DNA from 4 places in the Ciceribacter thiooxidans genome. Region 2 is predicted to be linked to each of the others. Evidence: predicted binding sites of a transcription regulator. Region 2 holds the regulator's gene; each other region holds the start of a gene.
The links. The regulator LexA, encoded in region 2, represses DNA repair genes until DNA is damaged. The targets are predictions, from matches to a motif close to TGTTCNNNNTGTGTTCNG.
Positions count from the first base shown of each region.

Region 1: uvrA (excinuclease ABC subunit UvrA) is a predicted target of LexA. The motif match lies at 1,617-1,634, and genes of this name have one in related genera.
Region 3: recA (recombinase RecA) is a predicted target of LexA. The motif match lies at 1,771-1,788, and genes of this name have one in related genera.
Region 4: H4I97_RS24580 (ImuA family protein) is a predicted target of LexA. The motif match lies at 1,609-1,626, and genes of this name have one in related genera.

Region 1 is NZ_CP059896.1:1,593,739-1,597,608, forward strand. It holds gene H4I97_RS07570 (alpha/beta fold hydrolase) at 1-403, opposite strand, end outside; gene H4I97_RS07575 (hypothetical protein) at 672-926, opposite strand; gene H4I97_RS07580 (single-stranded DNA-binding protein) at 989-1,495, opposite strand; gene uvrA (excinuclease ABC subunit UvrA) at 1,754-3,870, shown strand, end outside.
Region 2 is NZ_CP059896.1:1,703,623-1,707,492, reverse strand. It holds gene H4I97_RS08085 (ComEC/Rec2 family competence protein) at 1-1,533, shown strand, start outside; gene lexA (transcriptional repressor LexA) at 1,514-2,227, opposite strand; gene H4I97_RS08075 (VOC family protein) at 2,444-3,340, shown strand; gene kdsA (3-deoxy-8-phosphooctulonate synthase) at 3,340-3,870, shown strand, end outside.
Region 3 is NZ_CP059896.1:1,315,809-1,319,678, forward strand. It holds gene H4I97_RS06135 (pseudouridine-5'-phosphate glycosidase) at 1-698, opposite strand, end outside; gene H4I97_RS06140 (carbohydrate kinase family protein) at 727-1,671, opposite strand; gene recA (recombinase RecA) at 1,915-3,003, shown strand; gene alaS (alanine--tRNA ligase) at 3,160-3,870, shown strand, end outside.
Region 4 is NZ_CP059896.1:3,603,123-3,606,992, forward strand. It holds gene H4I97_RS17810 (HpcH/HpaI aldolase/citrate lyase family protein) at 1-795, shown strand, start outside; gene H4I97_RS17815 (DUF1737 domain-containing protein) at 792-998, shown strand; gene H4I97_RS17820 (metallopeptidase family protein) at 1,047-1,487, opposite strand; gene H4I97_RS24580 (ImuA family protein) at 1,645-2,589, shown strand; gene H4I97_RS17825 (Y-family DNA polymerase) at 2,630-3,870, shown strand, end outside.

The DNA.
Region 1 (3,870 bases), 110 kb from region 2:
GCTCTGCACCCTGGTTCGGGCCGGTGCCCGCGAGCACAACGTGGGACACGCGGTCGGGAAACTGGCGCGCATATTCGAGTGCCATGTAGCCGTGGCCCGAATGCCCGAGAACGGCGAAGCGCTCCAGCCCGAAGGCCTGCCGCGCCAGTTCGATGTCGTCGATGATCCGGTCGAAAGCGAAGTCGCCAGCCTCCACCGGTCCGAGCGGACGGGCGAAGCAGCGGTGGTCGACAAAGTGGAGGCGGACCGAGCGGCGAAGGCCGGGCGAGAAGGTCCGCGCATAATAGAGGCTGCTGCCGACGACGAGCAGCGGCAGCCCCTGCCCTTCGATTGCGTAGCCGAGCTCGAAGATGCCCGAGCGAATGATGCCGCGCGCGGCGCGGCCGTAATCCAGTTCTTCCATGATGATGTATCCGATAGTGCGGTTCGCCGCGCCGTGTCGGGCGCCGGGAACCGGACGCTGATCCAGGAAAACACACGAGCGCAGCTCGGCAAAAGGCCGGCGGCGACGTGCAACGGTTTTCATGGTCAAGGTCGCTAACGGATGAGGCGCATGGACTTTCTCTCGGAGCCTTGTGGGCGAGGATCGCCGCCGGCAGCAATACCGATTCTGCCAGAGGAGGACAAGATGTGAGGCGCGACGCGAGTAACCCGCGGAAGTACCGCTCAGGTCAGCGCTGCGCCTTCAGGATGCGCTTCCAGATCGTCCCGCCGAGATACCGGTTGAACACGATGAAATAGACGACGATCAGCGCGAACAGCACGAAGGCCGGCAGGCCGTTCAGCTGGAAACCGCCCTCCGTGCGACCGTCGGTCACCGAGGCGATCAGAAACCCGAGCACGAAAAAGGCGGTGAAGAAATCGAGCAGCGCCGCGAGCACGATGCGCCAGGTCGCGGGTCCGGTATCCGTCTTTGTCTCACCCATCGAAAGCCCCCTTTCGGATCAACGAGAAGATATGGCGCGCGGCTGGCCGACGCCCCCCGGAATCAGAACGGGATGTCGTCGTCCAGATCGCGCGAGAAGTTGCCGCCGCCGCCCGCCTGGTTGCCGGTGCGGGCCGGCGCACGGGACGGCTGGTTGTAATCGTCGCCGTAGCCGCCGCCGAAGTCGTTGCCACCGCGCGAGGCGCCACCGCCCTCGCCGCGACCGCCGAGCATGGTCAGGTTGGAGTTGAAGCCCTGCAGCACGACTTCGGTCGAATAGCGGTCGTTGCCGCTCTGGTCCTGCCACTTGCGGGTCTGCAGCTGGCCTTCGATGTAGACCGTCGAGCCCTTCTTCAGATACTGTTCAGCCACCTTGCAGAGACCTTCATTGAAGATCACGACGGTGTGCCACTCGGTCTTTTCCTTGCGCTCACCGGTGTTGCGGTCGCGCCAAGTTTCCGACGTCGCAATGCGCAGGTTGGCGATCGGACGGCCGTCCTGGGTCCGGCGGATTTCCGGATCCGCGCCGAGATTCCCGATCAGAATTACCTTGTTCACGCTACCAGCCATAACACACACCTTGGGAAGAGAGGGCACCGGACCGGCCGCACCCGCATTTGTCGATTTCCGCCACCTTAAACCAATCGCGGGTCCCGATGGAAAGTCTTAACCGTTAATCCACAACGAAAAATGTTCTTTATTTGTTCTAGTGATTGTCTATGATCCTGTCAACCGACTCGAAATGTGACCCGTGACGTCCTGTTGCGTCTCGACAGGGGCACAGCGATCACTAAATAAGGACTGTCCTTCTCCAAGCGAGCCTTGTCCATGAGTGAACTGAAGACCATTTCCATCCGCGGCGCCCGCGAGCACAACCTGAAGGGCATCGATCTCGATCTGCCGCGCAACAGCCTGATCGTGATGACCGGGCTTTCCGGCTCGGGCAAGTCGTCGCTCGCCTTCGACACCATCTATGCCGAGGGGCAGCGCCGCTACGTCGAGAGCCTCTCGGCCTACGCCCGCCAGTTCCTCGAGATGATGCAGAAGCCGGATGTCGACCAGATCGACGGGCTTTCGCCGGCGATCTCCATCGAGCAGAAGACGACCTCGCGCAATCCGCGTTCGACGGTCGGCACGGTGACAGAGATCTACGACTACATGCGTCTGCTCTTCGCACGCGTCGGCGTTCCCTATTCGCCGGCGACGGGCCTGCCGATCGAAAGCCAGACGGTCTCCCAGATGGTCGACCGCATCCTCGCCTTCGAGGAGGGTTCGCGCCTCTACATTCTCGCCCCGATGATCCGCGGTCGCAAGGGCGAGTACAAGAAGGAACTCGCCGACCTGATGAAGCGCGGCTTCCAGCGCGTGAAGATCGACGGGCAGTTCTACGAGATCGCCGAAGCGCCGGCGCTCGACAAGAAGTACAAGCACGACATCGACGTGGTGGTCGACCGCGTGGTGGTGCGCTCCGACATCGGCACGCGCCTCGCCGACAGCCTGGAGACGTGCCTCAAGCTCGCCGACGGGCTGGCGATCGCCGAGTTCGCCGACAAGCCACTGCCGGCTTCGGAAACGGCCGCCGGCGGCTCGGCCAACAAGTCGCTCAACGAGACGCATGAGCGGGTGATGTTTTCCGAAAAGTTCGCCTGCCCGGTCTCCGGCTTCACCATTCCGGAGATCGAGCCGCGGCTCTTTTCCTTCAACAATCCCTTCGGCGCCTGCCCGACCTGCGACGGGCTCGGCTCGCAGCAGAAGATCGACGAGGCGCTGATCGTGCCGGAGGTACAGCGGCGGCTGAACGACGGGGCGATCGCTCCGTGGGCGAAGTCGTCGTCCCCCTACTACAACCAGACGCTCGAATCCCTCGGCAAGGTCTTCGGCTTCAAGCTCTCGAACCGCTGGTCGGACCTGAGCGAGGAAGCGCAGCGCGCGATCCTGCACGGCACGGAAGAGAAGATCGAGTTCCACTATGCCGACGGCGCGCGCGCCTACACGACGACCAAGACCTTCGAGGGGATCGTTCCGAACCTCGAACGGCGCTGGAAGGAGACCGACAGCGCCTGGGCGCGCGAGGAAATCGAGCGGTTCATGTCGGCGGCCCCCTGCCCGGCCTGCGCGGGCTACCGGTTGAAGCCAGAGGCGCTCGCCGTCAAGATCAACGGCCTGCACATCGGCGAAGTGACCGGCATGTCGATCCGTGTTGCCGGCGCCTGGTTCGAGACGTTGCCGGCGAAGCTCAGCGACAAGCAGAACGAGATTGCCGTGCGCATCCTCAAGGAGATCCGCGAGCGGCTGCGCTTCCTCAACGATGTCGGGCTCGACTATCTCTCGATGTCGCGCAATTCCGGCACGCTTTCGGGCGGTGAGAGCCAGCGCATCCGCCTCGCCTCGCAGATTGGCTCGGGGCTGACCGGCGTGCTCTACGTGCTCGACGAGCCGTCGATCGGTCTGCACCAGCGCGACAACGCCCGCCTCATCGAGACACTGAAGCACCTGCGCGACATCGGCAACACGGTGATCGTCGTCGAGCATGACGAGGATGCGATCCTGTCCTCCGACTACGTCGTCGACATCGGCCCGGCCGCCGGCATCCACGGCGGCGAGGTGGTGGCGCAGGGCGTTCCCGCCGAGATCATGGCCAATCCGAATTCGCTGACCGGCAAGTACCTCTCCGGCGAGCTCGGAGTCGCGGTTCCCGCCGAACGGCGCAAACCGAAGAAGGGCCAGCAGATCAAGGTGATCGGCGCGCGCGGCAACAATTTGAAGAACGTCACCGCCAGCATTCCGCTCGGCGTCTTTACCGCCGTCACCGGCGTTTCCGGCGGCGGCAAGTCGACCTTCCTCATCGAGACGCTCTACAAGGCGGCGGCACGCCGCATCATGGGCGCGCGCGAAAACCCGGCCGAACACGACCGCATCGACGGCTTCGAGTTCATCGACAAGGT
Region 2 (3,870 bases):
CTTTCGGGACTGGCGCACATCACCGCGATTTCCGGCCTCCACATGGCGCTCGCCGCCGGCATCTTCTTTGTCGGCCTGCGCAAGCTGCTCAGCCTCTCGCCGGCGATCGCCCAGTCCTGGCCGATCAAGAAGATCGCTGCCATGGCCGCGCTGGCCGCTGCCTTCCTCTACCTGATGATCTCCGGCTCGCAGGTCTCCGCCATCCGCGCCTTTCTGATGACCGCGATCATGCTGGTTGCCGTCCTGTTCGACCGCCCGGCGATCAGTCTGCGCAACCTCGCACTGGCGGCGATCGTCATTCTCGTTGTTTGGCCATCACAGGTGCTCGGTGCCAGCTTCCAGATGTCGTTTGCCGCCACCGCAGGACTGATTGCCGGCTACGACGGCTGGCGCCGGCGCGCGGCACGGCAATCGCGCTATGCGCCGGACTTTCCCGGCCGGAGGATCCTTTCCTTCCTGTGGAATTTCGCGGCCGGCACCTTCCTGACGTCGCTGATTGGAGGACTGGCGACGGCAATCTTCGCCGTCGCCCATTTCCATCGACTGGCACCTTACGGTCTTGTCGCGAATCTCGCGGCAATGCCGATCATCTCTGTGGTGGTGATGCCGGCGGCACTTGCGGCAATGCTGCTCATGCCGTTCGGCCTCGATATGCCCTTTCTCATCCTCGCAGGCGAGGGGCTTGAGATCGTCATCGTGATCGCGACCACGGTCGCGAGCTGGAGTGAGGGCACGTCCGTCGGACGGCTTGCAGCATGGTTCCTGCCGCTCGCGAGCGTCGGACTGTTGTTACTCACCTTGCTGCACACACGCCTTCGGTGGATCGGCGCTGTCATCCTCGTCGTGGCGATCGGACTTGCGATCCTCCTGCCGCCGGAAGACACTGCCGACCTCATCGTCTCGGAGGACGGACGCCTGGCGGGTCTGCCCGGCCCGGACGGCAGGACGATCGCGACGAACCGCAACAAACCGTCGGACTTCCTCTTCTCACAATGGCAGCACGCGCTTGCGCGTCCGGATCATCTCGGCCCGCTCCGCAGCGAGGACGGTGCCGTCGCCGGCACTCGGGCGGAGGGAGCGGACCGGTTGTCCGTCGAACAGATAAGGACCGTTCGCGAGATGATGCGGCGACAGTTCGCAGCGTCACCCTCCGGCCGATTTCTCTGTACGGGAAAAGTCTGGTGCATCGTCCGGCTGTCGAAAGGGTGGCGGATCGCCACCGTCGAGGACCCGGCACTTCTCGGCGCCGCCTGCGATACTGCCGATTTCGTGATCACGCCGCGCCGTTCACCTTTCGGTAGCTGTCGCTCCGGCGCGAATATGATCGATGCGGAAGTGCTGCGCCGCACGGGCGCAACCGAGTTCTATCTTGGAAATCACGACGATCGGGATATCCGTCAGCGCACCGCATACACCACTCTCGACAGGCCGTGGCAGCGGCATCGACTTTACGACTGGCGGACCGACAGCTTCGCCGACGGGGAGCCCGCAGCGGGTGCGAACGCCGCAAAGGTCAGTGATAGCGGCGGATAAGTCCGACGAGCTTGCCCTGAATCTTCACACGATCAGGGCCGAAGATGCGCGTCTCATAAGCCGGGTTCGCTGCCTCGAGCGCGATCGAATCGCCCCGGCGGCGGAAGCGTTTCAGCGTCGCTTCCTCGTCGTCCACGAGTGCCACCACGATGTCGCCGGGCGTTGCGTTGCTGGCGTTGCGGATGATGACCGTGTCGCCGTCGAGAATGCCGGCCTCGATCATCGAATCACCCTTGACCTCGAGCGCATAGTGCTCGCCCGATCCGAGCATCTCCGCCGGGATGGTGATTTCGTGGGTGTTGTGCTGGATTGCCGAGATCGGCACGCCGGCCGCGATCCGGCCCATGACCGGGACGGCGACCGAATTCGAACGCTCTTCCGCGGGCGGCTTGGCCGCAGGGGCAGGTTGGCCCTTCCCAAGGCTTCCCTCGATCACGCTCGGGGAGAAACCCCGGCGCGGTTGCAGGCTGGACGAATAGGCCTCCGGCAGCCTGATGACTTCCAGCGCCCGCGCCCGGTTCGGCAGCCGCCGGATGAAACCGCGCTCTTCAAGCGCCGTGATCAGGCGGTGGATACCGGATTTCGATGCGAGGTCGAGCGCATCCTTCATCTCGTCGAAAGACGGTGGCACGCCCGATTCCTTCATCCGTTCGTGAATGAAGAGAAGCAGTTCCTGTTGCTTGCGCGTCAACATGTCCAGAGCCCCGTCGTGTGAAACAAATCCAGAACATACACTATCTGTTCCATATGTGTTCCGCAAGTCCCTAAATATTGGTAAGCAGTTGGCCGTTCGGTGGAATTTTCGCCTGCGTTCGCATCCCGGCGAACGCCGATGGGATGAGGCCGCAGCCGCCTTGCAAAGCGCCCGCAAATCGCGCAAACCAGACGCGGTCGACAAGGAGGGCGCGGGATGTCCACTGCCATGGAGACGCCGCGCGGCGTCGATCACATCGTTCTGCCGGTGCACGGGCTGAAGCCCGCACGCGAACGGCTCGGGGCGCTGGGTTTTACGGTCGCCGCCGATGCGCTGCATCCCTTCGGCACTGAGAACGCCTGCGTCTTCTTCTCCGACAAGACCTATCTTGAGCCGCTTGCGGTGGCGAGTCGCGAGACGTGCGAAGAGGCCGTCCGCAAGGGCAATGTCTTCGTCGCCCGGGATCGCGCCTTCCGTTTCCGCGCGTCGGACGGTGAGGGGTTGTCGGGGGTCGCGGTTGCCTCAACGGATGCGGCGGCGGACCACGAGGTCTATGTCGAGCACGGCCTGTCGGCTGGCGAAATCCTGCATTTCTCGCGGCCGCTGAGATTGCCGGATGGCACCGAGGCAACGGCCTCGTTCAGGCTTGCATTCGCCGCCGACCTGCGCGCGCCCGATTTTCTCCTCTTCTCCTGCGAACGAGCCAATCCGCTACCGGCGGATCGCGCCGCGCTGGAACGCCACGAGAACGGTGTGACGGGCATCTCCGCCGTCGTGCTCACCGAAGAAAATCCCTCCGACTTCCAGGAGATGCTGGAGACCGTCTTCCACCAGCGTGAGATCGAGGCGCATTCCTTCGGCATCGTCGTGCCTTCGGTAAACGCGAAGATCGAGGTGCTGACGCCCGCCGGCCTTGCGGGCTATTTCGGGCTCGACGCGCGAAATGCCGGCCGCGGCCTCGTCGGTGCGGCGATCGTCTTCCGGACCGGGGATATCGGCGTGACAGAACGCCTGCTGGCTGCTAATGGCGTTCGCCATACACGCAAGGATGGCCGCCTGATCGTACCGTGTGAAGCGGGGCAGGGCGCGCATTTCGTTTTCCAGGAGGAATAATGAGCACTTCGACCAATTCCGAAGTCGTCGTCGGCGAAGGTAGCACGAAGGTCGTCTTCTCCAATTCCAGGCGTTTCTCGTTGATCGCCGGTCCCTGCCAGATGGAGAGTCGCGATCATGCCTTCATGATCGCCGGAAGGCTCTCCGAGCTCTGCCGCGAGCTCGGCGTGGGCCTCGTCTACAAGTCGTCCTTCGACAAGGCGAACCGCACCTCGCTGTCCGCGCAGCGCGGCATCGGGCTCGACAAGGCGATGGAGGTCTTTGCTGATCTCAAGACGGAGTACGGATTTCCGGTCCTGACCGACGTGCACACGGAAGAACACTGCCGGCTGGTCGCGTCGGTGGTCGACGTCCTGCAGATTCCGGCCTTCCTCTGCCGTCAGACCGATCTTCTGGTGGCTGCCGCCCAGACCGGCCGCGCCATAAACGTGAAGAAGGGCCAGTTCCTCGCCCCCTGGGACATGAGGAATGTGCTGAACAAGATCAATGCCAGCGGCAATCCCAATGTGCTGTTGTGCGAGCGCGGCGCC
Region 3 (3,870 bases), 390 kb from region 2:
GCGATCAGGATACCGCCCTCGATGCCGAGTTGTTCGCGCATCCGCTGGAAATTGGCGATGGCCGCCGGACTGGAGAGCGAGAGCGGGCTGCGCAGCCCGGAATTGCGCGACCAGAAAGCCGGGAATTCCTCGCTGTCGTAGGTGACGACCGGAACGCCGCGGGTTTCCAGGAATTCGAGCGTCTTCGGGATATCGAGGATCGCCTTCGGGCCGGCCGAAACGACGATCACCGGTGTACGCGCGAGTTCCTCGAGGTCGGCGGAGATGTCGAGGCTTTCCTCGGCGCCGCGGTGAACGCCGCCGATGCCGCCGGTGGCGAAGACCGAGATGCCGGCGCGGCTTGCAGCGATCATGGTTGCTGCGACGGTGGTTGCGCCGCTGCGGCGTTCGGCGAGCGCAAAGGCGATATCGGCGCGCGAGAGCTTCATGACGCCGGTCATCTGCGCAAGGGCCGCAATCTGGGCGTCTTCAAGGCCGATGTGCAGGATGCCGTCGATGACGGCGATCGTCGCCGGTACGGCGCCCTGTTCGCGAATGATGGCTTCGACGCTGCGCGCCATCTCCAGATTGCCGGGGAAGGGCATGCCATGGGTGATGATCGTCGATTCCAGCGCCACGATCGGCGCACCGCGAACCTTGGCGGCGGCAACTTCCTTCGAATAGACGATCGGCAGCAGGGGCGAAATGGCTTTGGTCATGGGAGCTTCCGGGTTTCGAGACTGCAGGTCATGACAGGATTTCTGCGTCCGGCACAAGGGGCATATACGAATTGGCGAGATCGCGGGAGAGGTTTTCCGCGGTCGCATGGGGCGAGCGCAGCGTGATGGCTGCAAGTGCTGCTCCGTGTCGCAGAGCTTCGCCGAGCCCCAGGCCTTCAATGCGTGCGGAGATGACGCCGGACGCGAAGGCATCGCCGGCGCCGGTGACGTCGACCACGGTTTCGAGCCGCGGCGGCGACAAGCTCGCTGTTCCTGTCTCGTCGAATGCGACGACGGTCCCGGCGCCGCAAGTGACGACGCCGCCCTTGAGGCCCTTTACCCGCAGAAGCGCGGGCCAGCCGGCGGGATCATCGGGGCGGGCGCCGGTGAGAGCCTCGGCCTCCGCCGCGTTCATGAACAGCATCTCGAGACCGGCAAGGCTGGGCAGGAGACGCACGACCTTGGCCGGGGAGATCGCGATTGCGAAGACCGGCAGGCCGCGGGTCCCCGCTTCGGCGGCGAGCGCCGTCAGCGTCTCCGCCGGCAGATTGGCATCGCAGAGGACGTGTCGCGCCTCTGCAAGCGCGGCACGGAAGGAGAGGGTGCGGGTGCGGCGCGGTCCGAAGAGGTCGTAGAGCTCCATGTCGGCGAGGGCGATGACGAGGTTGCCGTCCGCTTCAAGGATCGCCGTGTAGCTCGGCGTGGCGCGATCGAGGAAGACGATCGGGCAATCGTCGATGCCGACGCGGAGGGCTTCGGCCGAGACGGCCATGCCGGCCGCGTCACCTCCGCGCGGCGCGATCAGCCTGACCTCGTGGCCGAGCCGGGTGAGATTGCGGGCGGCATTGAAGCCGCCGCCGCCCGGCTCCTCGAACCATCGGCCAGGATTGCTCGCGCCCATCGCGGTCGCGCCGGCGATCCGGCCACGACGGTCGATATGGGCGCCGCCGATGACGAGAAGGGAACCGCTCATGCGCTCTTCCCGCAACATTGCGGGCGTGACGAATCGCAAGCCGCCGCTAGTGTGGCGAAAGCGCGGCGCAGCGATCCTGCTTTCACCCGGCCCACAGCGCGAAACATAATGTGAACGTGTCGCGAAGTCGCAAGTCTATTCAGCAGGTTGAACAGGGGTTGCCAGATGAGAACAAAACGTGTACGCATGGACCGTCGGCTGCTTCATTGCCTATGCGGCTTCAATAACCTAAAGGTGGATCGAATGGCACAAAATTCTTTGCGGCTCGTAGAGGACAAATCGGTGGACAAAAGCAAGGCACTTGAAGCGGCACTTTCGCAGATCGAGCGGAATTTCGGCAAAGGGTCGATCATGAAGCTCGGCACGAACGAGAGCGTGGTCGAGATCGATACGGTTTCCACCGGGTCGCTGAGCCTCGATATCGCACTCGGGATCGGTGGTCTGCCGAAGGGACGCATCGTCGAGATTTACGGTCCTGAAAGCTCGGGCAAGACGACGCTCGCACTGCAGACGATCGCCGAATCGCAGAAGAAGGGCGGCATTTGCGCCTTCGTCGACGCCGAGCACGCGCTCGATCCGGTCTATGCCCGCAAGCTCGGGGTCGATCTGCAGAACCTCCTGATCTCGCAGCCGGACACCGGCGAACAGGCGCTCGAAATCACCGACACGCTGGTGCGCTCCGGCGCGATCGACGTGCTCGTGGTCGACTCGGTCGCAGCACTCACGCCGCGCGCCGAAATCGAGGGCGAGATGGGCGACAGCCTGCCGGGCATGCAGGCCCGCCTGATGAGCCAGGCGCTGCGCAAGCTCACGGCCTCGATCTCGCGTTCGAACTGCATGGTCATCTTCATCAACCAGATCCGCATGAAGATCGGCGTGATGTTCGGCTCCCCGGAAACGACGACCGGCGGCAATGCGCTCAAGTTCTATGCCTCCGTTCGCCTCGACATCCGCCGCATCGGCGCCGTCAAGGAGCGCGAGGAGGTCGTCGGCAACCAGACCCGCGTGAAGGTCGTCAAGAACAAGATGGCACCGCCCTTCAAGCAGGTCGAATTCGACATCATGTACGGCGAGGGCGTCTCCAAGACCGGCGAGCTCGTCGACCTCGGCGTGAAGGCCGGGATCGTCGAGAAATCCGGTGCCTGGTTCTCCTATAACAGCCAGCGGCTCGGTCAGGGACGCGAGAACGCCAAGGCTTTCCTGCGGGACAATCCGGAGCTCGCCCAGGAGATCGAGATGGCGCTGCGCCAGAACGCCGGGCTGATCGCCGATCGCTTCCTGCAGAACGGCGGTCCGGACGCCGGCGACGGCGATGGCTCCGCGGACATGTGATCCGCAATCATTTCGATGACCGACAGAGCGCCGGTCCGATATCGGAAGATGTCGGGCCGGTTTTTTTCCGTGCGGCTGGACAGTGCCGGTCACGGACGATAAAAGCCTTTGGTTTTTAGGCTTTGGCCGGCATCCGGCAGCAATGAAGGGCGTGACATGAGCGGCGTAAATGACATCCGGTCGACTTTTCTCGATTACTTCAAGGCGAATGGCCATGAAGCCGTGTCATCGAGCCCGCTCGTGCCGCAGAACGACCCCACCCTGATGTTCACCAATGCCGGCATGGTGCAGTTCAAGAACGTCTTCACGGGCCTGGAGCAGCGTCCCTACAAGACGGCGGCGACCGCGCAAAAGTGCGTGCGCGCCGGCGGCAAGCACAACGACCTCGACAATGTCGGCTATACCGCGCGTCACCACACCTTCTTCGAGATGCTCGGCAACTTCTCCTTCGGCGACTACTTCAAGGAGCGGGCGATCGAGCTTGCCTGGAACCTGATCACCAAGGAGTTCGGCCTCGCGAAGGACCGTCTCTGCGTCACCGTCTATCATACCGACGATGAGGCCTTCGACCTGTGGAAGAAGATCGCCGGCCTTGCCGATGAGAAGATCATCCGCATCCCGACCAGCGACAACTTCTGGGCCATGGGCGATACCGGCCCCTGCGGTCCCTGTTCTGAAATCTTCTACGACCACGGCGACCACATCTGGGGCGGCCCGCCCGGTTCGCCGGAGGAGGATGGCGACCGCTTCATCGAGATCTGGAACCTCGTCTTCATGCAGTACGAGCAGATCACCAAAGAGGAGCGCGTCGACCTGCCGCGTCCGTCGATCGACACAGGCATGGGGCTCGAGCGCGTTGCGGCCGTC
Region 4 (3,870 bases), 1.8 Mb from region 2:
GACCTTGAAGATTCGGTCGCTCCGGAGAAGAAAGGAGAGGCGCGCGCGAATCTTCGGCGCTTCTTTGCCGACACGTCGCCCTTGCACGGCAAGGAATGCATCATCCGGATCAACGGTCACGATAGCGGGTTCGCTGATGACGATATGGCGACGGTCATCGCTTGCCGCCCCCATGCTGTGTTGTTGCCGAAGGTTGACGGCCCACAGGACGTGGAACGGGTGGCCGATCTATTGGCCGAGGCCGACGCGCCGGAGGGCTTGCGCATATGGGCCATGATGGAAACGCCGCTCGGCGTCCTCAATGCGGCCGCGATTGCGCGAACCGGCCGAACCGATGGGGCGCGGCTTGACTGCCTGGTGGTCGGCCTCAACGATCTGCGCAAGGCAACGGGTGTGCCGGCTGGGTCCGGTCGGACTTTTCTTGTGCCCTGGCTGATGCAGGTGGTTCTGGCGGCGCGAGCCTTCGGACTGGACGTAATCGACAGCGTCAGCAATGATTTCAGCGATATTGCCGCGTTCGAAGCCGAGTGCCGGCAGGGGCGGTCCATGGGCTTCGATGGAAAAATGTTGATCCACCCTGCCCAGATCGAGCCGGCGAACCGGTACTTCGGTCCGAGCGCGGAAGAGATTGCCGAGGCGCAAGCAATTGCCGAGGCCTTCGCTGCTCCGGCGGCGGCTGGACTCAACGTCGTAAACAGCAACGGCCGGATGATCGAACGGCTGCATCTCGATCAGGCCGAGCGGTTGTTGACCAAGGCAAGAATTATCCAGGACAGGAAAGGCAATTCGGCATGAGAGTTTATCGATTTCTCACAGGACCAGACGATGCATCGTTTTGCCACCGGGTGACCGATGCATTGAACAAGGGCTGGGAGTTGCATGGTGCACCGAGCCTCTCCTTCAATACCGCTACGAACCAGATGTACTGTGGACAGGCGGTGGTGAAGACGGTGCATGGAAAGGATTACGACCCGAGCATGAAGCTCGGCGAGCAATAAAGAAAAGGCCCCGTGATCGGGGCCTTTTCTTTGAAGACTAGACTTTCGTCAGCCGTTGGCGGCAGCGTCTTCGGCGCTTTCCTCGATGCGGGCCATGTCGTCGTCACTCAGGCCGAAGTGATGCCCGATCTCGTGGATCAGCACATGGGTGATGATGTCGCCCAGTGTTTCGTCGTTTTCCGCCCAATAGTCGAGAATCGGACGGCGATAGAGCATGATGCGGTTCGGCATCTCGCCGGTTTCCATGGTGAAACGCTCGGAAATGCCGCGGCCTTCGAAGAGGCCCAGAAGATCGAAAGGAGTTTCGAGCGCCATATCCTCGAAGACTTCGTCGGTCGGAAAGTCGGCGATCTCAATGGTTAGGTTGTCGGTAAGTGCACGGAATTCTTCCGGCAGATGACTATAGGCTTCGATCGCCAGTGATTCAAACGTGCTGATCGTTGGTGCGTGGCGTTCACGCCAATCTTCGGTCTGATCCATCCGGGCCATCGGAACTCCCTTGTCTGTCCGTCATATAGGACCTTTGCCGGCACTTTTCGAGGGAAAATCCGGACGAGGAATAAATTCTTATGAAATGCGGTTGACTCTTTATTGAAGCTCTGGAATCCATAAGAACATATAGAGAACAAAAATGGAGTTGGACGTCATGGCTGAGAAGGCTGTGGCGCGGGAGACGCTCTTTGCCCTGCGTCAGACCATCGCCCGTATCGAGGGACGCACCGTGGTCGATCTGCACGTCGCTGACAGGGAACCAGAGGCGGCCGGACTTGCAGTGCGGGCCTCCGGGAGAGACGGCATGCAGATATTGCCGATCGGCCCTCAGGCACTGGATGGTCCGATGGAAGGTGGACTGCCCCTTGATGCCATGACCGAGATCCGCAGCGACCGGTTGGGAGATGCCGCCGCCGCAAGTGGCTTCATGCTGGCACTTTCCACTCGTCTTCTGATGCATTCCTCTTCCGGCGCAGGACCGGCCCGCATTCTCTGGATTGGCGATGAGGCCGTCGCTCGGGAAGCCGGTCTTCCCCATGCTGCCGGTCTTCAGGATTACGGACTTGATCCGCGGCATCTCCTGTATGCCAGACCAAGGCGCATCGAGGATGGACTCTGGTTTGCCGAGGCAGGTCTTGCAAGCGGCGTCTTCTGTGCCGTCATTCTGGAAGTTTGCGGCAATCCTCGTCGTTTCGGCCTGACGGAAAGCCGCCGCCTTAGTCTCAAGGCGCACTCCACTGGCCGACCCCTCTTGCTGTTGCGGCAGGGAGGGGAGGAAGAGGCCGGCAGTACCGTCTTTCGCATCCGCATCCGCTCGTCATCGGCGCAATCCCGTCGCCTTCCAGATGGTTCCGTGCTCGGCGGCAGCATCGCCAATCCCGTTTTCCAGGTCACTCTGGAAAAGAGCCGGCTTCCGGCACCTGTCGATATCCATCTGGAGTGGAGCCCCCATGACCGTCTGTTTTCCCTTGCCACCCTCCTCCCTGTTCCAGCAGACAACAAGCAGACGAATTCTGGCGCTGTTCTTTCCCCATCTGCCGACGGACAGGATCGCACGTCGTTACTGGGGAGCGTCGTGGCGCTCGACAGGGCGTCCTGACCATCCACCTCTCGTTTGCACAGGACGGATGAAGAATGCCATGCGGTTGACGGCTGTCGACGAGACTGGCGTCGCAACGGGGCTAAAACGCGGGCAGGGCCTGGCGGAAGCGCGGGCGGTTTGTCCTGCTCTTGATGCCGTTATCGCCGATGAGGCTGCCGACCGTCGATTCCTGGAAGGAATTGCCGACTGGTGCGATCGTTATACACCCTTGGTCGCCATCGAGGGCAGGGAGGGCCTCTTTCTCGACATCACCGGCTGTTCCCATCTTTTGGGCGGCGAAGAACTGTTGCTGAGAGATATTCTGAAGCGCCTGTTCGAGATGGGGCTTGATGCTCGTGGAGCGATTTCCTCAACGCCCGGGTTGTCCTGGGCGATGGCGCGCTTTGGCGGTAATGGCACTGTCTCCGAAGGGCATGCCAAATCTGTCCCGGCCTCCTTTCCGGTGGCCGCATGCCGGTTGCCGGAGGAGACGGTATTGGCGCTTCGAAAGATGGGGCTCAAGCGGGTCGGGGATCTGCTTGCTGCGCCACGGGCACCGCTTGTTCGTCGCTTCGGTCCCTTGCCATTGCTGCGGCTCGACCAGATGCTCGGCCGGGAAGATGAGCCGATCTCGCCACGTCGCCCGGTTGCGGATCTTTCCGTCGAGCGGTGTCTTGCCGAACCCCTTCAGTGCGAGGAAGTCATACTTCAACTCGTCCAGCGGATGGCTGTGACGCTGAAATCGGAACTCGAGGCACGTTGTCAGGGTGGTCGCCGCTTCGAATTGCTTCTTTTCAGGGTCGATGGAAGAGTCTTCCGGATTGGTGTGGGCAGTTCTGTTCCTCTGCGCGATCCGACAGGCATCGCCGCCCTCTTTTCCGAACGCCTTGTCGCCCTGCATGACGATCTGGATACTGGTTATGGTTTCGAGATCCTGCGGCTCAATGTGCTGCAGGCAGAGACCCTCCACCGCATGCAGTCGGATTTTACCGGCAGCGCTCCGGTCGAAACCGCATTGGCAACTTTTGTGGATCAGGCGGTCGCCCGTTTGGGCCCGGATTGTCTCATGCGGCCTGTCTTGCAGGAAAGCCACGTGCCGGAACGAGCATCGCTTCTTCTGCCGGCCGCCGATCTTATGGAGATTGTCTCTCCGGGCGTGGAACAGAGGGAGACCGGGACGGGCAGGTCGACCAAGGCGAGGCGGCCGATCCGGCTCCTGAAGGTTCCCGAAATCATCGAGGCGACGGCCGAGGCTCCGGAAGGGCCTCCCATGAGTTTCCGTTGGCGGCGATGTCTTCA